Regions from separate parts of the Pseudomonas sp. JL3 genome, predicted to be linked through region 1. Evidence: predicted binding sites of a transcription regulator. Region 1 holds the regulator's gene; each other region holds the start of a gene.
The links. Region 1 encodes sigma-54, which starts transcription at its own class of promoters, with help from an activator protein. Its sites were predicted from a motif close to ANTGGCATNNANNTTGCTNT; they were not measured.
Positions count from the first base shown of each region.

Region 1 (7,255 bases):
GGCTCGGTGAAATCGAACTCGAAGCCTTGCAGCCCGGCTCGTCGATCATGCCCGGCAAGGTAAACCCGGTGATCCCGGAAGCTACCGCGATGGTCGCCGCTCAGGTGATCGGCAACGACACGGTGATCACCGTCGCCGGCCAGTCGGGCAATTTCGAGTTGAACGTCATGCTGCCGATCATCGCCCAGAACCTGCTGAGCAGTATTGAGTTGCTGGCCAACGTCAGCCGCTTGCTGGGCGACAAGGCTATCGCCAGCTTCAAGGTCAACGAGGCCCGGCTCAAGGACGCGCTGTCGCGCAATCCGATTCTGGTCACTGCACTCAACCCGATCATTGGTTACCAAAAAGCCGCTGAGATTGCCAAGAAGGCTTATCAGCAGGGCCGGCCGGTAATCGATGTCGCCTGGAACACACTGACCTGACGCGCAACCAACTGGAAGAATTGCTCAACCCAGAGAAGCTCACCGCAGGCGGTGTGTAATCACTGCTACCGCTTTGGAGGCTCACCATGGAGCATTGGAAACGCACGATCGAAAGAGCAAATCGCTGTTTCATGCTGGGCGAGCTGATCGATGCCCGCGAGGCCTACTTGCAGGCATTGGCCCTGGCCCAAGTGTTGTTCGAACGCTGGGCGGATGCCGACGAAGCGGTGGCGGCTTGCGTGATTTCCCACCATAACCTGGCGGACCTGCACTTGCGTCTGAACCAGCCAGAGGAGAGCGCCGAGTACCTTTGCGCGATCCATCAACGGCTGTTGCAGACCATGCAGGACCCGCGACTGGCGCCGGCTTTGCGTGAAGCCGCGCTACGCCAGAGCAGCAAAACCTATGTCGAGCTGCTGAATTTCATCAGCGATCATGGCGAGTATCCGCGCACCCACCGTTTGTTGCTCACCGACATCGCTTCGCCCTCGCATCAGCCTGCGCCCTTACAACATGGAGTTCATTGAAATGGCTTTTACCCTGCCTGCCTTGCCGTACGCCTATGACGCCCTGGAACCGCACATCGATGCGCAGACCATGGAAATCCACTACACCAAACACCACCAGACCTACATCAATAACCTCAACGCAGCGGTCGAAGGCACTGAATTTGCGGAATGGCCCGTGGAAAAACTGGTGGCGGCTGCTCAGCAATTGCCGGAAAAACTTCGTGCGGCGGTGATCAATCAGGGCGGTGGGCATGCCAACCATTCGTTGTTCTGGAAAGTCATGGCGCCCAACGGTGGTGGTCAGCCTGAAGGTGCACTGGCCAAGGCTATCGATGAGCAATTGGGTGGTCTCGACAACTTCAAGGAGGCTTTCACCAAAGCTGCGCTGACCCGTTTCGGTAGCGGTTGGGCCTGGTTGAGTGTGACGCCGCAAAAGACCTTGATCGTTGAAAGCAGCGGCAACCAGGACAGCCCATTGATGAACGGCAATACGCCGATTCTCGGCCTGGACGTTTGGGAACACGCTTATTACCTGCGCTATCAGAACCGCCGTCCGGAATACATCAATGCGTTCTACAACGTGATCAATTGGCCCGAAGTCGCCGCGCGTTATCAGGCTGCGCTGGTTTGAATCTTCTATAAAAACAATCCAGGGCTGACTATGGGTACTGAAACACTGGCGGTCGGAAGTGGACGAATGTTTCGTTACGCACTGGGATCGCTGTTACTGCTGGCGGGCATGACGTTATTGGCTGCTCAAGGGCTGAGCTGGCTGGACCTCGAACCGAAACTGCAGCGCGCCCTGCAAGGCGGGGCGATTTGCGCCTTGGGTACGGCTTTGGGCGCGGTGCCGGTGCTGGTGATTCGGCAGATGCCTCAGGTAGTCAGCGACATATTGCTCGGTTTCGGAGCCGGGGTGATGCTTGCGGCGACGGCGTTTTCGCTGATCGTGCCGGGCATTGCCGCGGCCGAAAACCTCGGGCTGACCCCTTGGGCGGCCAGCGGCCTGATCAGCTTCGGCATTCTGCTGGGTGCATTCGGGTTGTTTCTGGTGGATCGCAGGGTGTCTGGCACTACACCCGAAATGCTCGTGGGGACACTGGAGCGATCGTTGATTGCGCCGCGGATCTGGTTGTTTGTATTTGCCATCATTGCCCACAACATCCCCGAAGGCATGGCGGTTGGCGTCTCGGCCGGCGGTGGCATGCCTGACGCCGACAGCCTGGCCATGGGCATCGCCTTGCAGGATGTGCCGGAAGGGCTGGTGATTGCGTTGGTGTTGGCCGGAGCAGGAATGTCGCGGGTCAAGGCGTTCCTGGTCGGTGCTGCGTCAGGGTTGGTCGAGCCGGTGTTTGCATTGTTGTGCGCCTGGCTGGTGAGCCTGGCTGAACTGCTATTGCCTTTCGGGCTGGCACTGGCGGCCGGTGCGATGCTGCTGGTGGTGACTCACGAGGTCATCCCCGAATCGCGTCGCCATGGTCACGAGAAACTGGCAAGCCTGGGGCTGCTGATCGGGTTTTGTCTGATGATGGTGATGGATACGGCGCTCGCCTAGAACGCAGACTTGTAGCAGCTGGCGAAGCCTGCGTTCGGCTGCGAAGCAGTCGTAAAATCAGTCAGCGCGGTCTTTCAGGCAAACTGGATATACCGGATTTACGACTGCCCTACAGCCGAACGCAGGCTTCGCCAGCTGCTACAAGGCGAGCATTACTCGCCTTCGTCGAAGTAGTTGTTGATCAACTTCACCAATGCATCCAGCGCTTCCTGCTCCTGTTCGCCTTCGGTAATCAGGTGGATTTTGGTGCCCTTGCCAGCGGCCAGCATCATCATGGCCATGATGCTTTTGCCGTCGACCACGGTTTCTGGCGTGCGTCCTACCCTGATCGTGCAATCCTTGAACTGACCGGCGACCCCAACGAATTTTGCAGACGCGCGGGCATGCAGGCCCAGCTTGTTGATGATTTCGATTTCCAGAGCAGGCATCGCGATGTGAATCCTTTAGCTGAGGTCGCGGTGGCGGACCTGGACGTTCTTCAGGGTTTTTTGCAGGACCTGACCCAGGCGTTCGGTCAGGTAGACAGAGCGGTGATGCCCGCCGGTGCAGCCGATGGCAATGGTGACATAGGCACGATTGCTGGCAGCAAAGCGGGGTAGCCACTTGAGCAAGTAGGAGGAAATGTCCTGGAACATCTCTTCGACGTCCGGCTGTGCCGCCAGATACTCGGCCACCGGTTGATCGAGTCCGGACTGTGCCCGTAGCTCCGGCTTCCAGTAGGGGTTGGGCAGGCAGCGCACGTCGAACACCAGATCGGCGTCCACCGGCATGCCACGCTTGAACCCGAAAGACTCCACCAGGAACGCAGTGCCCGGTTCCGGCTGATTCAGCAGGCGTAACTTGATGGTATCGCGTAACTGATACAGGTTCAGATTGGTGGTGTTGACCTTGAGGTCAGCCAGGTCGGCGATAGGCCCCAGCAGATTGGTTTCGTCCTGGATCGCCTCCGCCAATGAGCGATTGGCGCTGCTCAGCGGGTGACGACGGCGAGTTTCCGAAAAGCGTTTGAGCAAGGTTTCTTCGTCAGCGTCCAGGTACAGCACATCGCACTGGATATGCCGGCTGCGGACTTCTTCCAGCAATTCGGGAAACCGTGACAGGTGGCTCGGCAAGTTACGCGCATCGATGGACACGGCCACCAGCGGTTGCGCCAGTTCGGTGTGAATCAATGCGCGTTCGGCCAGTTCCGGCAGCAAGCCGGCAGGCAGGTTGTCGATGCAGTAATAGCCGTTGTCCTCGAGCACATCGAGGGCAGTGCTTTTACCTGAGCCGGAGCGGCCGCTGACGATGATCAGGCGCATGATTAGTGACCGTTCTGCTCGTCCAGGACAACCTGATACAAGGCTTCATTGCTCGGGGCGCTGCGCAGTTTTTCCCGCACTTCCTTGCGATCGAGCATGCTGGCGATCTGGCGCAGTAGCTCCAGGTGCGCATCGGTGGCGGCTTCCGGGACCAGCAGCACAAACAACAGGTCAACCGGGGCACCGTCGATGGCGTCGAAATCGATAGGGGCTTCCAGGTGCAGCAGCGCACTGATTGGCGAGGTGCAGCCTTTGAGCCGACAGTGGGGGATGGCGATGCCGTTGCCGAAACCGGTAGAACCGAGTTTCTCACGGGCAATCAGAGCCTCGAAGACGTCCTGCATTCCCAGATCCGGTACTTCGCGGTGGATAAGGTTGGCAATTTGCTCAAGGGCTTTCTTTTTACTGCCACCCGGCGCGTTCACTTGGGAACGGCCGGGGGTCAGGATGGTTTCTAGTCGGATCATGGATTGGGGGTGTTAACGACCGGTCGCGCCCTGGAGGAGGCTCTGGGTCTTTTCCTTATGCTTTTTAAGTTGGCGATCCAGCTTGTCGGTCAGCAGGTCGATGGCGGCATACATGTCCGTATGCTCGGCATTGGCGACCACTTCTCCGCCGGGAATATGCAGCGTGGCTTCGATCTTCTGCAGCAGTTTTTCGACATTCATCGTGACTTGCACATTGGTGATCTTGTCGAAATGCCTCTCCAATCGGTCGAGTTTTTCGCCGATGTAGGTGCGCAGGGGTTCGGTCACTTCCAGTTGGTGTCCACTGATGTTGACTTGCATACAGCTTCTCCTTCGTTGCCAGTGCATAAAGCGGCAGGCAGAAATGCCTGCCACTGGAACGCTGTGGCGAGCCCGACGGCTACATCAACCGCTTCCGTTCGCTGGAAGGCGCGATCCCCAGGGATTCGCGGTACTTGGCGACGGTGCGACGGGCTACCTGAATGCCTTGTGCCTCCAGTAAACCAGCGATCTTGCTGTCACTCAACGGCTTTTTCTGATTTTCCGCGGCAACCAGTTTTTTGATGATCGCGCGGATCGCTGTGGACGAGCATTCACCGCCTTCGGAGGTACTGACGTGGCTGGAAAAAAAGTATTTCAGTTCATAGATGCCCCGTGGGGTATGCATGAATTTTTGCGTGGTCACCCGTGAAATCGTCGATTCATGCATGCCCACCGCTTCGGCGATGTCATGCAGCACCAACGGCTTCATGGCTTCGTCACCGTATTCAAGAAAGCCGCGCTGATGCTCGACGATCTGGGTGGCGACTTTCATCAGGGTTTCATTGCGGCTTTGCAGGCTCTTGATGAACCAGCGAGCCTCCTGCAGCTGATTACGCATGAAGGTGTTGTCAGCGCTGGTATCGGCACGACGCACGAAACCGGCGTACTGGGCGTTGACTCGCAGGCGTGGCACCGATTCCTGATTCAGCTCCACCAGCCAGCGCTCGTTGTCCTTGCGCACGATCACGTCGGGAACGACGTATTCGGCTTCGGTGGACTCGATCTGTGAGCCCGGGCGTGGATTGAGGCTCTGGACCAATTCGATGACCTGACGCAGCTCATCCTCCTTGAGCTTCATGCGGCGCATCAGTTGGCTATAGTCGCGGCTGCCGAGCAGGTCGATGTAATCGGTGACCAGGCGTTTGGCCTCGGCCAGCCAAGGGGTCTTGGCAGGCAGCTGGCGCAGTTGCAGCAGCAAGCATTCACCGAGGTTGCGAGCGCCGATGCCGGCGGGTTCGAATTGCTGGATGCGGTGCAGGACGGCTTCGATTTCGTCCAGTTCGATGTCCAGTTCCGGGTCAAACGCTTCGAGGATTTCCTCGAGGGTTTCATCCAGGTAGCCCTGACTGTTGATGCAATCGATCAGGGTCACGGCGATCAGGCGATCGGTGTCGGACATCGGTGCCAGGTTCAGTTGCCAGAGCAAATGACTTTGCAGGCTTTCCCCGATTGATGTGCGGGTGGTGAAATCCCACTCGTCGTCATCATTGCTCGGCAGGCTGCTGGCGCTGGTCTGGTAGACGTCCTCCCAGGCCGTGTCGACGGGCAATTCGTTGGGAATACGCTCGTTCCAGTCGCCTTCCTCGAGGTTATCCACCGTCGGGGCTGTTTCCTGGTAGGAGGGTTCCTGAATGTCGGTATTGGGTTTCTGTTCGGCGCTATCGGCCAACGGGTCGGCGTTATCGAAGTCGTCGCCTTCTTCCTGGCGTTCGAGCATCGGATTGGACTCCAGGGCCTCCTGGATTTCCTGTTGCAGGTCCAGGGTCGACAATTGGAGCAGGCGGATGGCCTGTTGCAGCTGCGGTGTCATCGTCAGCTGCTGGCCCATTCTCAAGACTAGCGATGGTTTCATGGCAGGGGCTTAACACCTTATTCGCCGGCGCACATGCGCCATCCACTACAGGGCGCCGAAGCGCCAAACATAAGCAAATTATATGCCCGAAACTGAAGTGTTTGCCTAGAGCGCTGTAACAATAAAAATTTATTGATTTTTTATTGAAGCGAGCGCCCTCTCGGCGACCCGGGCACCTCAGGTGCTTACAGGCGGAACTCGTGGCCTAGATACACTTCTTTGACCAGTTCATTGGCCAGGATGGTGGCAGAGTCACCTTCAGCGATCAGTTGGCCATCGTTGACGATGTAGGCGGTTTCGCAGATATCCAGGGTTTCGCGGACGTTGTGGTCCGTGATCAGCACACCAATGCCTTTGGCCTTGAGGTGATGGATGATCTGCTTGATATCGCCCACCGAAATGGGGTCCACACCGGCGAAGGGTTCGTCGAGGAGGATGAATTTCGGGTTGGTCGCCAGTGCCCGGGCGATTTCCACGCGGCGGCGTTCACCACCGGACAGGCTCATGCCGAGATTGTCGCGGATGTGGTGGATGTGAAATTCCTGCAGCAGGCTTTCCAGCTCTTGGCGACGGCCGGCCTTGTCGAGCTCCTTGCGGGTCTCGAGGATCGCCATGATGTTGTCGGCCACCGACAGTTTACGGAAGATCGACGCTTCTTGCGGAAGATAGCCGATACCCGCCTTCGCGCGACCGTGCATCGGCTGGTGGCTGACGTCCAGGTCGTCGATCAGTACACGGCCCTGATCGGCCTGTACCAGGCCGACAATCATGTAGAAGCAGGTGGTTTTACCGGCACCGTTAGGGCCAAGCAAGCCGACGATCTGACCGCTGTCGATGGACAGGCTGACGTCGCGCACGACCTGACGGCTCTTGTAGCTCTTGGCCAGATGCTGAGCTTTCAGAGTTGCCATTACTGGGCCTTTTGCTCGTCGGTTTTCTTCTTCGGCTGGATCACCATGTCGATGCGAGGGCGTGCCTCGGTGACCTTGTTACCCGTGGCGCGACCGGCGCTCGCAAGCTTTTTGACCGTGTCGTAGACGATTTTCTCGCCCTGGGTGGTGTTGTTGTCCTTGTCGACAACTTTTGCCTTGTCGATCAGCACGACGC
Region 1 is NZ_JAKWJK010000012.1:135,343-142,597, reverse strand. It holds partial or broken gene MMG91_RS20120 (class II fumarate hydratase) at 1-481, shown strand, start outside; gene MMG91_RS20115 (hypothetical protein) at 509-949, shown strand; gene MMG91_RS20110 (superoxide dismutase) at 951-1,562, shown strand; gene MMG91_RS20105 (ZIP family metal transporter) at 1,593-2,486, shown strand; gene MMG91_RS20100 (HPr family phosphocarrier protein) at 2,639-2,914, opposite strand; gene rapZ (RNase adapter RapZ) at 2,930-3,787, opposite strand; gene ptsN (PTS IIA-like nitrogen regulatory protein PtsN) at 3,790-4,254, opposite strand; gene hpf (ribosome hibernation-promoting factor, HPF/YfiA family) at 4,267-4,575, opposite strand; gene MMG91_RS20080 (RNA polymerase factor sigma-54) at 4,655-6,148, opposite strand; gene lptB (LPS export ABC transporter ATP-binding protein) at 6,334-7,059, opposite strand; gene lptA (lipopolysaccharide transport periplasmic protein LptA) at 7,059-7,255, opposite strand, start outside.

Region 2 (7,255 bases), on a different contig from region 1:
CAGCGCCTGACCACCGACATTGCCACCCAGGGCGGTCAATTCGACGTGCTCACCATCGGCACTTACGAAACACCACTGTGGGGCGCCAAGCATTGGCTGGAACCGATAAAAGACCTGCCCACCAGCTATGACCTCGCGGATATTTTCCCCTCGGTTCGTCAGGGACTGTCGGTCAACGACACCCTCTACGCCCTGCCGTTTTATGGCGAAAGCACCATCACCTATTTCCGTACCGACCTGTTCAAGGACGCCGGCCTGACCATGCCCGAGCACCCGACCTGGACGCAGCTTGGCGAGTTCGCCGGCAAGCTGCATCAGCCGGATAAAGAGCAGTATGGAATGTGCCTGCGCGGCAAGGCCGGTTGGGGTGAAAACATGGCCCTGCTGACGACCATGTCCAACGCTTTTGGTGCGCGCTGGTTCAACGAGCAGTGGCAGCCGCAACTCAACGAGCCGGAATGGACCGCCGCCGCCAACTTCTACGTCAACACCCTCAAGCAGTACGGCCCGCCGGGTGTTTCGAGCAATGGCTTCAACGAGACGCTGGCGCTGTTCAACAGCGGAAAATGCGCGATCTGGGTCGATGCCAGCGTCGCGGGCTCCTTCATCACCGACACCACTCAAAGCAAGGTGGCCAATAAGGTCGGCTTCGTCGCGGCGCCCACGCAAGTCACCGACAAAGGTTCGTCCTGGCTCTATGCCTGGTCGCTGGCCATCCCGGCGACGTCCAAACACAAGGAAGCCGCCAAAGCCTTTGTGACTTGGGCGACCTCCAAGGAATACATCCAACTGGTCGCCGAGAAGGATGGCATCACCAACGTACCGCCGGGCACCCGCATGTCCACCTACAGCGACGCTTATTTGCAGGCGGCACCCTTCGCCGGTGTCACGCTGAAAATGATGCAGAACGCCGACCCAGCGCACCCGTCAGTCCAACCCGTGCCCTACGTCGGTATCCAGTACGTGACCATTCCTGAGTTCCAGGCCATCGGCACGTCGGTCGGCAAGCTGCTGTCTGCGGCGCTCACCGGGCAGATGCCGGTGGAACAGGCTCTGGCATCGGCCCAGCAGGCCACCGAACGCGAGATGAAGCGCGCTGGTTATCCCAAGTAGTAACGGCAGGGGGGCTTCGCAGACTGACGACCGCATTTAACGCCCTCAACGGGGCGTCTCTATAGCTCTTACGAATGGATGGAAAAAATGAAACGTCTAGAAGGAAAAAGCACCCTTATCACCGGTTCTGCCAGAGGCATCGGGAGAACGTTCGCGCAAGCCTATATCCGTGAAGGTGCTACGGTTGCGATCGCAGACATCAACCTGGAACGGGCGCAAGCCAGCGCAACCGAGTTGGGGCCAAATGCCTATGCAGTCGAGATGGACGTGACCGACCAGCAATCGATCGACGGTGCCATCGCGGCGGTCATCGCCACCGCAGGCAAGCTCGATATCCTGATCAACAACGCGGCCCTGTTTGATCTCGCGCCGATTACGGAGATTTCTCGCGACAGCTACGAACGGCTGTTCTCGATCAATGTGTCCGGGACTCTGTTCACGCTACAGGCCGCAGCCAAACAGATGATCCGCCAGGGCCACGGCGGCAAAATCATCAACATGGCCAGTCAGGCCGGTCGACGCGGTGAAGCGCTTGTCGCGGTGTATTGCGCGACCAAAGCAGCAGTGATCAGCCTCACGCAATCGGCCGGTCTCAATCTCATTTCCCATAACATCAACGTGAACGCCATCGCGCCGGGCGTGGTGGATGGTGAGCATTGGGATGGTGTCGATGCACTGTTCGCCCAATATGAGAACCGGCCGCTCGGGGAAAAGAAAAGGCTGGCGGGTCAGGAAGTACCCTACGGACGCATGGGCACGGCAGATGATCTTGTCGGTATGGCGATCTTCCTGGCATCAAACGAGAGCGATTACATCGTGGCGCAGACTTATAACGTCGATGGCGGCAACTGGATGAGCTGACTGGCCCCGAGGAACAGGGCCAGCCAATGCCTCAAAGGCGAAACCGATCCACCGACTGCGAATCATCGGTGGTCGAGGCGGTCTGGTTGATGACCTTGCTGTTGCCTTCGGACATGCCGGCAATCATTTCCACCTGATGGACGATTTCATTGCTGGCCAGGCTCTGCTCACCGATCGTGCGGCTGATGTCATTGACCAGTTCAGTGGTGTTGAGCTGAACGCGGTATTGAACGTGCCGAGTTGGCGTTTTGATCTTGTGAGTCGGCAACGCAGAGTTCTCAGTGGCCGCGAATGTAGTGCTCCAGTTGCCGAATCAAATCGGCCTGCTCGACGATGGCTTCCTTGACCAGATCGCCAATCGACAACAGCCCGATCAGTTCGCCGCTCTCCAGCACGGGCAGATGGCGCAAATGACTGTCGGTCATGACCTCCATGCAACGCTCGATGCTCTGCAGGCTGTCGGCGGTCACCACCGGCGCGCTCATGATCTCACGCACCGGCGTGCCGACCGAAGAACGCCCCTGGAGCACGACCTTGCGCGCATAGTCGCGCTCACTGATGACGCCGACCACCTGCCCGCCTTCGATGACGGGCAACGCGCCGACGTTTTTCTCGGCCATCATTTTCAGGGCATCGAGGACCATCTGGTCCGGTGCGATGCTGTGCACCTGCTGGTTTTGCACGACTTTCAGTTTGAGCAACTGTGCGGCTGTCTTCATCAACGTTCTCCGATACGGTTCAGGGCCGCAATCAAGCCGCCGCGACTTCCACGACGCCGGCGTTCAGGCGCACCGGCCATACGCGCAGGCGCTGCTCCGGGTACTCCAGGCAACTGCCGTCTTCAAGACGAAAATGCTGTTTGTAGATTGGTGACGCCACCACCAGATCACCCTTGAGGCTGCCGATCAGTCCGCGGCCGATGACGTTCGCGCCGGATTGCGGATCATGGTTGTCGATGGCGTAAAGGGTGCGACCCTCGGCCTGCGGCAGGTAGAACAGCGCCACCTGCGCGCCGTCGAGCCAGACGACGACGCCGGAGTTGCTGACCAGATCCTGCTGACTGCACACCGCCTGCCAGGCGTGAACATTGGCGGCCGTGGCATGGGCGTTGACACGCTGGGTATTGGACTGACTCATCAGGCATTCTCCTCGGTGACAGGGATAAGGTTGAGTTCGGCGGCCATGATCGGCCGACGTTGACCGCGTTCCTGAACAAAATGAATGTCCGGGTCCGGGCGTTGATCGTTGACGAAGGTGCGGAAGCGCTTGAGTTTTTCCGGGTCCTTGAGGGCATTGGCCCATTCGCATTCGTAGCGGTTGACCACCAGTTGCATCTGCGATTCGAGTTCCGCGCCAAGCCCCAGGCTGTCGTTGATGATCACGTCCTTGAGGTAATCCAGGCCGCCCTCCAGGCTTTCGCGCCAGACCGAGGTGCGCTGCAATTTGTCGGCGGTGCGGATGTAGAACATCAGGAACCGGTCGATGTAACGGATCAGGGTTTCATCGTCCAGGTCGGTGGCGAACAGCTCGGCGTGGCGCGGGCGCATGCCGCCGTTACCGGCCACGTAGAGGTTCCAGCCGTTTTCGGTGGCAATCACACCCACGTCTTTGCTCTGCGCCTCGGCGCATTCACGGGTGCAGCCAGAAACAGCGAACTTGAGCTTGTGCGGCGAGCGCAGGCCTTTGTAGCGATCCTCGAGGGTCAGGGCCATTTTCACGCTGTCCTGTACGCCGTAACGGCACCAGGTGCTGCCCACGCAAGACTTCACTGTGCGGGTCGATTTGCCATAGGCGTGCCCGGTTTCGAAACCGGCCTCAATCAGCTCGGACCAGATGTCCGGCAACTGATGCAACTGCGCGCCGAACAAGTCGATCCGCTGGCCGCCGGTGATTTTGGTGTAGAGGTCGTATTTCTTCGCCACCACGCCAATCGCAATCAGCTTGTCGGCGGTGATCTCGCCCCCGGCGATGCGCGGCACTACCGAATAGGTACCGTTTTTCTGCATGTTGGCCATGAACGTGTCGTTGGTGTCCTGCAACGGCACCAGCGAGGCGTCCATGATCGGCTGGTTCCAGCACGAGGCGAGGATCGAGCCCACCGCCGGTTTGCACACGTCGCAACCGGTGTGGCCGCGACCGTGCTTGGCCAGCAGTTCTTCGAAAGTGATCACCCCTTCTACCCGCACCAGCGCATAAAGCTCCTGACGAGTGTAGGCAAAGTGTTCGCACAGGCTCTTGTCGACGCTGACGCCGCGAGCAATCAGTTCATGCTCGAACACTTGCTTGAGCAGCCCCGCGCAACCGCCGCAACCGGTGCAAGCCTTGGTCTGAGACTTGAGCAGGCCGAGGTCGGTGCAGCCACCGTCGATGGCCGAGCAGATCGAACCCTTGGTGACGTTATGGCACGAGCACACTGTCGCCGATTCAGGCAACGCGCCCGGGCCCAGGGTTGGCGCGCCGGTGGACGACGGCAGAATCAGGCTGGCCGGTTCCGACGGCAAGGCAATGCCGTTCTGCATGTATTGCAGCAGGGTGTCGTAATAGCTGTTGTCGCCGACCAGCACCGCGCCGAGCACGCGCTTGCTGTCAACATCCACCACCAGGCGGCGGTAGCTGGCCGTGGCTTCATCGATGAATTGATAGCTGCGCGCACCCGGCGTCTGGGCGTGAGCATCGCCGATGGAGCCGACATCGACGCCGAGCAGTTTGAGCTTGGTCGACATGTCGGCGCCCTGGAACGGCTCCGCCACTTGATTGCACAGCAGCGTCGCGACGCCACGGGCCATTTGATAGCCGGGGGCGACCAGACCGAAGAGGCTGCCATTCCAGGCGGCACACTCGCCGATGGCGTAGATGTTCGGATCGCTGGTCAGGCACTGATCGTCAATTACCACGCCGCCACGCGGCCCGATGTCCAGCGCACATTGGCGGGCCAGCGCGTCTTGCGCGCGGATGCCGGCGGAGAACACGATCAGGTCGGCTTCGAGAAATTCGTCATTGGCAAAATTCATCCGGTAGCGGTACTGCTCGCCGGCACTGATCGACTGCGTGCCCCGGGACAGGTGCACACTGACGCCGAGCCGTTCGATTTGCGCCTTCAATGCCAGGCCACCCTGCTCGTCCAGTTGCACCGGCATCAGGCGCGGGGCAAATTCCACCACATGCGCTTCCAGGCCCAGGCTTTTCAGGGCGTTGGCGGCTTCCAGACCGAGCAGGCCACCACCGACTACTACGCCACGCTGGGCATTGGCTGCCGCGGCACGAATCGCGTCGAGGTCCTCAAGGGTGCGATAGACCAGGCGCGAGTCGCCTTCTGCACCTTCAATAGGCGGAACGAAAGGATAAGAACCGGTGGCCAGAACCAGTTTGTCGTAAGCGATGCAACCTTGTGCGGTGATCACCTGGCGCCGGGCGCGGTCGATTTCCAGCACCGGCACGCCCAGATGCAGGGTGACGCCCGGCGTCTGGTACAGAGAGGCTTCGCCCAAGGCCAGCGACTCGGCATCGCGACCGCCGAAATACTCGGACAGATGCACCCGGTCGTAGGCACGCATCGGCTCTTCGCTGAAGACATGCAGGCGGTAATGGTCGAGGGCGCCGCGCTCGATGAGCTGCTCGACACAATGATGTCCGACCATGCCATTGCCGATCACGATCAGTGTTTGCAGTTTGTTCAACGCGGCAACATTGGAATTCATAGTAAGCACCCAGCCAAAGCCAATCACGGTTAAAAAAGCAAAAAAAAACGCCTGAAACCTTTCGGTTCCAGGCGTCTTTGCCTGTTCTTCGCGGTGTTCGACCTGGCGCCTTCGCCTGATCCACCGATGTTGCCCACGACCTGCTCGGCCGGTCGATCTTCGTTGATCGACGGGGCGGCCCACTGCGTGGACCTTGATCGATCTAATGCAGCGTTTGTGCCAGTTGCGCATCGAGCGTCCTGGAACGCCTTTTCAGTGAGGATTTATAGGGGCCTGACATGATTTCCCTGCGAATCACCGAGGCCCGGGACTATTCGGTTTTTGCCTTGGCATAGTGCAGGCCGACTGCAGTGAGCTTCATAAAAGTGCATACACCTTAATGAATAGATGTGCCAATTGCAGAACCTCATCAACTCGCTGAAGCTGTTCGATCAGTCGATCGAGGATGTCGCGGTGATCTGCGGTGCCCCGCGCCTGCAAGCGGTGTTCAAAGTGACCTTTCCGGCGATTCGTCCGGGCATGGTCGCCGGTGCTCTGTTCGCCTTCCTGGTTTCCTGGTTTCCTGGTTTCCTGGTTTCCTGGTTTCCTGGGATGAAGTGGTGCTGAGCGTGATGATGGCCAGCCCGGGCCTGCAAACCCTTCCGGTAAAAATGTGGACCACCCTGCGCCAGGACCTAATGCCTTCGCTCCTTGGCAACTCCAACTTTCTCAAGCACAAGGCCCAAGGCAACGCAGTGGCTATGTTTGAAGGCTGGTCGCTGTCGATTCGTCTGACCGCAGGGTTGCAAACCGATCAGGATGTATTGCTGATTGTGCGCCCGGAAAAAGCTCTGGCCCTGAATGTCGACCAGGCCCGTCAGGAACCACTGATGGCGGGCTGGAACGAAGTCGCAGCCACAGTCACTGAAGTACTTTTCCTTGGTGAAAGCTAGACTTGCAGCGTAGTGACCTTGGGCGGCACGTCCATGACAGTCAAGGCGCTATCCGCTGCGGGCATGCCGCTCAAGGTCAGTGATCCGGTGCGCGTGCGCTGGGCAACTGCGGATACTTGCGTTTATACCGAATGGGCTGAAAGCGATCTGAACAAGGCCGCTGGCGTGCATTGATGCGAAAGCCATCCGCCACCTCGACGTGCCGAGTGACTGTACCGACGGGCATCACCAACATCGGCATGCCGGTCGGGATAGCTCTCCCCGGGCGCTCCTATGACGATTCGACACTTATTGCGACTGGTGTCGGCGTCTGAAGCGATTGGGTCAAAGTGGTTGGTCCCGTCTCGTACCCTGCCGCTGTCCCTTGGACATTATTCGCCTATGGTCGACCGGCTGGAACCGATTCCCGCGAGAGGAAGGGTGCCGCGAAATGTTTGCGCAGCACCCGTGCGTTATCCAAGAGAAAAGTTTCCTGCACACTTTTTAATGTTGCGCAACTGACAACTCTGTCAGTTGTTCCGCCCAAAAATAACGATTACCGTCATGATTAGATGGCCTGAACCAAGGCCATCTAACTCGCAACAAACTCATATTGATTATCCAAGGGTCTCGCATCATGAAAAGCACCGACCATATCGAGCTCGGCATTGA
Region 2 is NZ_JAKWJK010000027.1:30,458-37,712, forward strand. It holds gene MMG91_RS27470 (sugar ABC transporter substrate-binding protein) at 1-1,113, shown strand, start outside; gene MMG91_RS27475 (L-iditol 2-dehydrogenase) at 1,201-1,974, shown strand; partial or broken gene MMG91_RS27480 (methyl-accepting chemotaxis protein) at 2,006-2,188, opposite strand; gene MMG91_RS27485 (CBS domain-containing protein) at 2,253-2,693, opposite strand; gene nirD (nitrite reductase small subunit NirD) at 2,725-3,111, opposite strand; gene nirB (nitrite reductase large subunit NirB) at 3,111-5,672, opposite strand; partial or broken gene MMG91_RS27500 (ABC transporter permease) at 6,075-6,382, shown strand; partial or broken gene MMG91_RS27505 (TOBE domain-containing protein) at 6,356-6,778, shown strand; gene MMG91_RS27515 (hypothetical protein) at 7,221-7,255, shown strand, end outside.
Region 2: the regulator sigma-54 is predicted to act here: its motif matches at 5,877-5,896, upstream of nirB (nitrite reductase large subunit NirB).

Region 3 (7,255 bases), on a different contig from region 1:
TGCTTCATGCTGCTCTCCTGCTAGGGGATTCGTTCTTGTTGTGTGTACAGCTATGGACTTAGAAATACCCCAAGGCGTGCGGTGTTGCAGCAGGTGATCCGCGGTGAAAGTAGGAAAAATCTGCGGTTTTCGTAAAGTATTCGTTACGGATTGATTGCTATGGCGTAAGTATTGATATTTGCGGGTTTGAAATGGTGCACGGCTGTCACATAATCTTGACGACTAACTTGGTGCCCACGCAGATATTTTCTTGTGCCGGGCCTCGATCACCGCTGTTACGGGCCTTTATATGCGTATCAAAGTTCACTGCCAGAACCGCATCGGTATCCTGCGCGACATTCTCAACCTGCTGGTCGAGTACGGGATCAACGTCGCTCGCGGCGAAGTGGGTGGTGAGCACGGTAATGCGATCTATCTGCACTGTCCTAACCTGATCAACATTCAGTTCCAGGCATTGCGGCCGAAGTTCGAGGCGATTGGCGGGGTGTTCGGCGTCAAGCGCGTAGGGCTGATGCCCAGCGAGCGTCGGCACATGGAGCTCAATGCCTTGCTCGGTGCGCTGGAGTTTCCGGTGTTGTCGATCGACATGGGCGGCTCCATCGTCGCGGCCAACCGTGCGGCGGCGCAGTTGCTCGGGGTGCGGGTGGACGAGGTGCCGGGGATTCCGCTGTCGCGGTACGCCGAGGATTTCGATTTGCCGGAGCTGGTGCGCGCCAACAAGTCGCGGATCAACGGCTTGCGAGTCAAGGTCAAGGGTGACGTGTTTCTCGCCGACATCGCGCCGCTGCAATCGGAGCATGACGAAAGCGAGGCCATGGCTGGTGCGGTGTTGACACTGCACCGGGCGGATCGGGTGGGCGAGCGCATCTATAACGTGCGCAAACAGGAGTTGCGCGGCTTCGACAGCATTTTCCAAAGCTCGAAAGTGATGGCTGCGGTGGTTCGCGAAGCGCGGCGCATGGCGCCGCTGGATGCGCCGCTGTTGATCGAAGGCGAAACCGGCACCGGCAAAGAGTTGTTGGCGCGGGCCTGTCACCTGGCGAGCCCGCGTGGGCAATCACCGTTGATGGCGCTCAACTGCGCTGGTCTGCCGGAATCCATGGCCGAGACCGAGTTGTTCGGCTACGGCCCTGGCGCCTTCGAAGGGGCGCGGGCCGAAGGCAAGCTCGGGCTGTTGGAGCTGACAGCGGGCGGTACGTTGTTTCTCGATGGCGTTGGCGAAATGAGCCCGCGCTTGCAGGTGAAATTACTGCGCTTTCTGCAGGACGGTTGCTTCCGTCGTGTCGGCAGTGATGAAGAGGTCTATCTGGATGTGCGGGTGATCTGCGCAACGCAAGTGGACTTGTCCGAATTGTGCGCTCGCGGTGAGTTTCGCCAGGATTTGTACCATCGCTTGAACGTGCTCTCGCTGCACATTCCGCCGCTGCGCGAATGCCTCGACGGACTGGCGCCGCTGGTGGAGCACTTCCTCGATCAGGCCAGTCGGCAGATCGGTTGCCCGTTGCCGAAACTGGCGCCAGCGGCGATGGAACGGCTCAGTCACTATCACTGGCCGGGTAATGTGCGGCAGTTGGAAAACGTACTGTTCCAGGCAGTTTCCCTGTGCGACGGCGGCACCGTCAAAGCCGAGCACATTCGTCTGCCGGACTACGGCGTGCGTCAGCCGCTTGGCGATTTTTCCCTTGAGGGCGGCTTGGACGAGATTGTCGGGCGTTTTGAAAAAGCGGTGCTGGAGCGTTTGTATTCCGAACATCCGAGCAGTCGGCAACTGGGCAAGCGGTTGGGGGTTTCGCATACGACCATCGCCAATAAGTTGCGTGAGTATGAGGTCGGTAAAGACAACACCTGACTGATCGTTCCCACGCTCTGCGTGGGAATGCAGCCCGGGACGCTCAGCGTCTCAAGAGCGGACGCAGAGCGTCCATTGAGGCATTCCCACGCAGAGCGTGGGAACGATCAGGTGCCGGAAACTGAGGATTGCCGCGAAGCGGCATAACACCGCCGGTTTTTCGTCTTCGACACATTCCCCCAATCCCCTCTGAACACCTCAAGTCCTTTGTTTGCCGGGCCCTGCGCCGCCAGAAAAAAGTTGGTCTGCAAATTGCTTATGGCTCAGCAGTACAGCGGTGGGCGGCAAACGTCCGGCATGCAGAGGAAAGAGTGTGGACAAGTACCTTTATGTGGCAATGACCGGCGCCAGCCAGAATGCACTGGCGCAGAAAGCTCATGCCAACAACCTGGCGAACATCTCTACCAACGGTTTTCAGAAAGACCTGGAACAGGCCCGTTCGATGCCGGTGTTTGGTGACAGCTTTCCGGCGCGTGCGTTTGCCATGACCGAGCGTCCGGCCACCGACTTCTCCCCGGGTGCGCTGGTGCAAACCGGTCGCGACCTCGACGTCGCGGTGCAGGGTAACGGCTGGATCGCCGTGCAGAACCCCGATGGCGGTGAAAGCTACGTGCGCACCGGCAGCCTGAACGTTGACGCCCTGGGCGTGCTGCGTGCCGGCAACGGTATGCCGGTGGTAGGCAACGGCGGGCCGATTGCCGTGCCGCCCGAGCAGCAAATCGAAGTCGGCGAAGACGGCACCATCAGCATCCGTGCGATGGGTGAAGGCCCTCGCGTGATGGCCGAAGTCGACCGTATCAAACTGGTCAACCCAGACTTCAGGAACATGACCAAAGGCCTGGACGGTTCGATCCACACCAAGGATGGCAAGCCGGCGCAGGCTGATGCCAACGTCAAACTGGTGTCCGGGTTCCTTGAGTCGAGCAACGTCAATGCCGTGGAAGAAATGACCTCGGTGCTGGCGCTGGCCAAGCAGTTCGAGCTGCACATCAAGATGATGAACACCGCCAAAGACGATGACCAGGCCATGGCTCGGGTCTTGCAGATCAGCTAATTATCAGAACGTCGCGCCGTAAAACAGGCGCACGAGGAGAATCGAATGCTTCCGGCTCTATGGGTTGCCAAAACAGGTCTGTCCGCCCAGGACACCAACCTCACCACCATTTCCAACAACCTGGCGAACGTATCGACCACGGGTTTCAAACGTGATCGCGCCGAGTTCCAGGACTTGCTGTATCAGATCAAACGCCAGCCAGGCGCCCAGTCGACCCAGGACAGCGAATTGCCGTCGGGCCTGCAAGTGGGTACGGGTGTACGCATCGTCGGCACCCAGAAAAACTTCACCGCCGGTAGCCTGCAAACCACCGAGCAGCCGTTGGACATGGCCATCGACGGTCGCGGTTTCTTCCAGATTCTGCAGCCGGACGGCACCACGTCCTACACCCGTGACGGTACCTTCCACCTGGACTCCAACGGCCAGATCGTCAACGCCAGCGGCTTCGCCCTGGAGCCGGCGATTGTCATTCCGAACGACGCCCAGACTTTCACCGTCGGCCGTGACGGCACCGTGTCCATCACCGTTGCCGGCAACCCGGCCTCTCAGGTGATCGGCAACCTGCAAACCGCCGACTTCATCAACCCGGCCGGTCTGCAAGCGGTGGGTAACAACCTGTTCCTGGAAACCGCTGCCAGTGGCGCGCCGCAAGTCGGCACCCCGGGCCTCGCCGGTTTCGGCACCACGCTGCAGAACACCCTGGAAACGTCCAACGTCAGCACCGTTGAAGAGATGGTCAACATGATCACCACTCAGCGCGCCTACGAGATGAACTCCAAAGTGATCTCCACCGCCGACCAGATGCTCTCGTTCGTAACGCAGAATCTGTAATCAAGTCTATGAGGCGGCCATGAGGTCGCCTGCAACACCGTGAGGTAGGGTCATGAATCGCTTTGTATCTGTTCTGGCACTGAGTGGGGCCGTTGTGCTCGCGGGCTGCGTCGCCCCGCCGCCCAAGCCCAATGACCCTTACTACGCCCCGGTGTTGCCGCGCACGCCGCTGCCGGCTGCCGCCAATAACGGTTCGATCTACCAGGCCGGTTTCGAACAGAACCTGTACAGCGACCGCAAGGCGTTCCGGGTCGGTGACATCATCACCATCACCCTGAACGAGCGCACCCAGGCGAGCAAGAACGCCAACTCGCAGATCGACAAGAACAGCAAGACCGACATCGGCCTGAGCTCGTTTTTCGGAGGCGGCCTGAGCACCAGCGATCCAGTGGGCAGCGGAAGTCTGAGTCTGGACGTCGGTTATGAAGGTGACCGCGCCACCAAGGGCGACAGCAAGTCCGGCCAGAGCAACAGCCTGACCGGTTCGATCACCGTGACCGTCGCCGATGTGTTGCCCAACGGCATCATCGCCGTGCGTGGCGAGAAGTGGCTGACCCTCAACACCGGCGATGAGCTGGTGCGGATTGCCGGCCTGGTTCGTGCCGATGACATCGCCACCGACAACACCGTGTCGTCGACTCGCGTCGCCGATGCACGCATCACCTATTCGGGCACCGGTGCGTTTGCCGATGCGAGTCAGCCAGGCTGGTTCGACCGTTTCTTCCTCAGCCCGCTGTTCCCTTTCTAGGTGGCTACGTTGAATCTGAAAAGCCTTATGGTGGGCGCCCTGTTGCTGTCCGTAGCCTTCGACGTTCAAGCCGAGCGGCTGAAGGACATCGCCAGTATTTCCGGTGTGCGTTCCAACCAATTGATCGGCTACGGCCTGGTGGTCGGACTTAACGGTACCGGTGACCAGACGACCCAGACCCCGTTCACCCTGCAGACCTTCAACAACATGCTCTCGCAGTTCGGCATCAAGGTGCCGGCAGGTTCCGGCAACGTGCAATTGAAGAACGTCGCAGCCGTATCGATCAGTGCTGATCTGCCCGCGTTTGCCAAGCCGGGTCAGCAGATAGATATCACCGTAGCGTCCATCGGTAACTCCAAGAGCCTGCGCGGCGGCACCTTGCTGCTGACGCCGCTCAAAGGTATTGACGGCAACGTCTACGCCATCGCTCAGGGCAACCTGGTGGTTGGCGGTTTTGATGCCGAGGGTCGTGACGGTTCCAAGATTACTGTCAACGTTCCGTCGGCCGGTCGCATCCCTGGCGGTGCATCGGTCGAGCGTGCAGTGCCAAGCGGTTTCAATCAGGGCAACAGCCTGACCCTGAACCTCAACCGTTCGGACTTCACCACCGCCAAGCGCATCGTCGACAAGATCAACGACATGCTGGGCCCTGGCGTCGCTCAGGCCATCGACGGTGGTTCGATCCGTGTGACCGCGCCACTCGATCCGAGCCAGCGGGTCGACTATTTGTCGATCCTCGAAAACCTCGAAGTCGACCCGGGTCAGGCGGTGGCGAAAGTCATCATCAACTCGCGCACCGGCACCATTGTGATCGGCCAGAACGTCAAGGTTTCTCCGGCCGCCGTGACCCACGGCAGCCTGACCGTAACCATTACCGAAGACCCGATCGTCAGCCAGCCCGGCCCTCTGTCCAACGGGCAGACGGCGGTGGTGCCGCGCTCGCGGGTCAACGCTCAGCAAGAAGCCAAGCCGATGTTCAAGTTCGGCCCGGGTACCACCCTCGACGAAATCGTCCGTGCGGTGAACCAGGTCGGCGCGGCACCGGGTGACTTGATGGCGATCCTCGAAGCGCTGAAGCAGGCCGGCGCGTTGCAAGCCGACTTGATCGTGATCTGAGGACGGCGACCATGGATATGCGCAAAAGCGGTCTGGTCAGCAGCAGCGACTCGGGTTCCTACTCGGACCTGAACCGCCTGAACCAACTCAAGGTCGGCGACAAGAACAGCGATGCGAACATGCGCAAAGTGGCGCAGGAATTCGAGTCGCTGTTCCTCGGTGAAATGCTCAAGTCCATGCGCTCGGCCACCGAAGCGCTGGGCCAGGACAATCCGCTCAACACGCCTGCGGCCAAGCAATACCAGGAAATGTACGACCAGCAGTTGGCCGTTTCCCTGTCCCGCGAAGGCGGCGGTATTGGCCTGGCGGACGTGCTGATGCGCCAGATGTCGAAGAATAAACCGATGGCGCCGGGTGAGGCCGCGGCAGCGTCTGCCGCCAAGCAAGCTGCCGCGAAAGCTGCGGTGGAAACGCCGATTGCCGCCGGTACGGTCGCCACCAACGGGCCGCTGTCGCGTCTCAATGGTGAGCGCCCGCTGTGGGCTTCGCGCTCGGTGAAAACGCCGGCAAGCGCGGGTGAGGGCGCTCATCGCAACGACATGGCGCTGATCAATCAGCGGCGTCTGGCACTGCCACCGAAACTGGCTGATCGTTTGCTCGCCGGGCTGGTGCCGTCGGCATCGACCGCTGCAACAACTGCCACAGTGGCGCAGAACAACATCCAGGTGCCGCAGAGCGCCAGGACCGGTTCCGGCTCCCTGTACAACGGCGATTGGCTGGCTTCGCAAACGGATACAGCCTCCAGCGGGCGCCTGCAGATTCATGGTCGTGCCATGGCTCAAATCCCCCTGGCGCCGCCGAAGAAAGCCTTCAGTTCTGCCGACGAATTCGTCAACACCATGCTGCCGATGGCCAAAGAGGCCGCCGACCGAATCGGTGTCGATCCGCGTTACCTGGTGGCTCAGGCTGCCTTGGAAACCGGTTGGGGCAAATCGGTCATGCGCGCCCAGGATGGCAGCAGCAGTCACAACCTGTTCGGCATCAAGGCCAGCAGTAACTGGAAGGGCGATTCGGCGCGGGCGATCACCAGCGAATTCAGAAATGGCGAGATGGTCAAGGAGACGGCCGAGTTCCGTTCCTACGGTTCTTACAAGGACAGCTTCCATGACCTTGTGACGCTGCTGCAAAGCAATAATCGCTATCAAGATGTGCTGAAGTCGGCCGATAACCCAGAACAGTTTGTACGCGAGTTGCAAAAAGCCGGGTATGCAACCGACCCGGATTACGCAAGCAAGATTTCGCAGATAGCCAAGCAGATGACGAGTTACCAAAACTACGCTGCGGCGGGCGCTTCCACCACGCCTTTATAGGCACAAGGTATAAGGTTTGAACCATGAGTTTGCTCAATATCGGGATGTCGGGTTTATCCGCTAGCCAAACCGCGCTGATGACTACCGGCAATAACATTGCCAACGCCGACACCTCCGGGTACTCACGCCAGCAAACCGTGCAGGGCACCAAGGCCTCGAATCAGTTCGGCAATGTCTACATCGGCACCGGTACGACCCTGGCCGATGTGCGTCGGGTGTACAACAGCTACCTCGATGCGCAGCTGCAGACCACCACTTCGCTCAACAGCGACTCGGCGGCCTACGCCGGGCAGATCAGCCCGCTCGATGCGTTGCTGTCGGACAGCGGCACCGGTCTCAATGGCGCC
Region 3 is NZ_JAKWJK010000010.1:74,384-81,638, forward strand. It holds gene phhA (phenylalanine 4-monooxygenase) at 1-8, opposite strand, end outside; gene MMG91_RS17820 (sigma-54-dependent phenylalanine hydroxylase transcriptional regulator PhhR) at 290-1,849, shown strand; gene MMG91_RS17825 (flagellar basal body rod protein FlgF) at 2,163-2,903, shown strand; gene flgG (flagellar basal-body rod protein FlgG) at 2,949-3,734, shown strand; gene flgH (flagellar basal body L-ring protein FlgH) at 3,787-4,482, shown strand; gene MMG91_RS17840 (flagellar basal body P-ring protein FlgI) at 4,510-5,598, shown strand; gene flgJ (flagellar assembly peptidoglycan hydrolase FlgJ) at 5,610-6,908, shown strand; gene flgK (flagellar hook-associated protein FlgK) at 6,932-7,255, shown strand, end outside.
Region 3: the regulator sigma-54 is predicted to act here: its motif matches at 2,089-2,108, upstream of MMG91_RS17825 (flagellar basal body rod protein FlgF).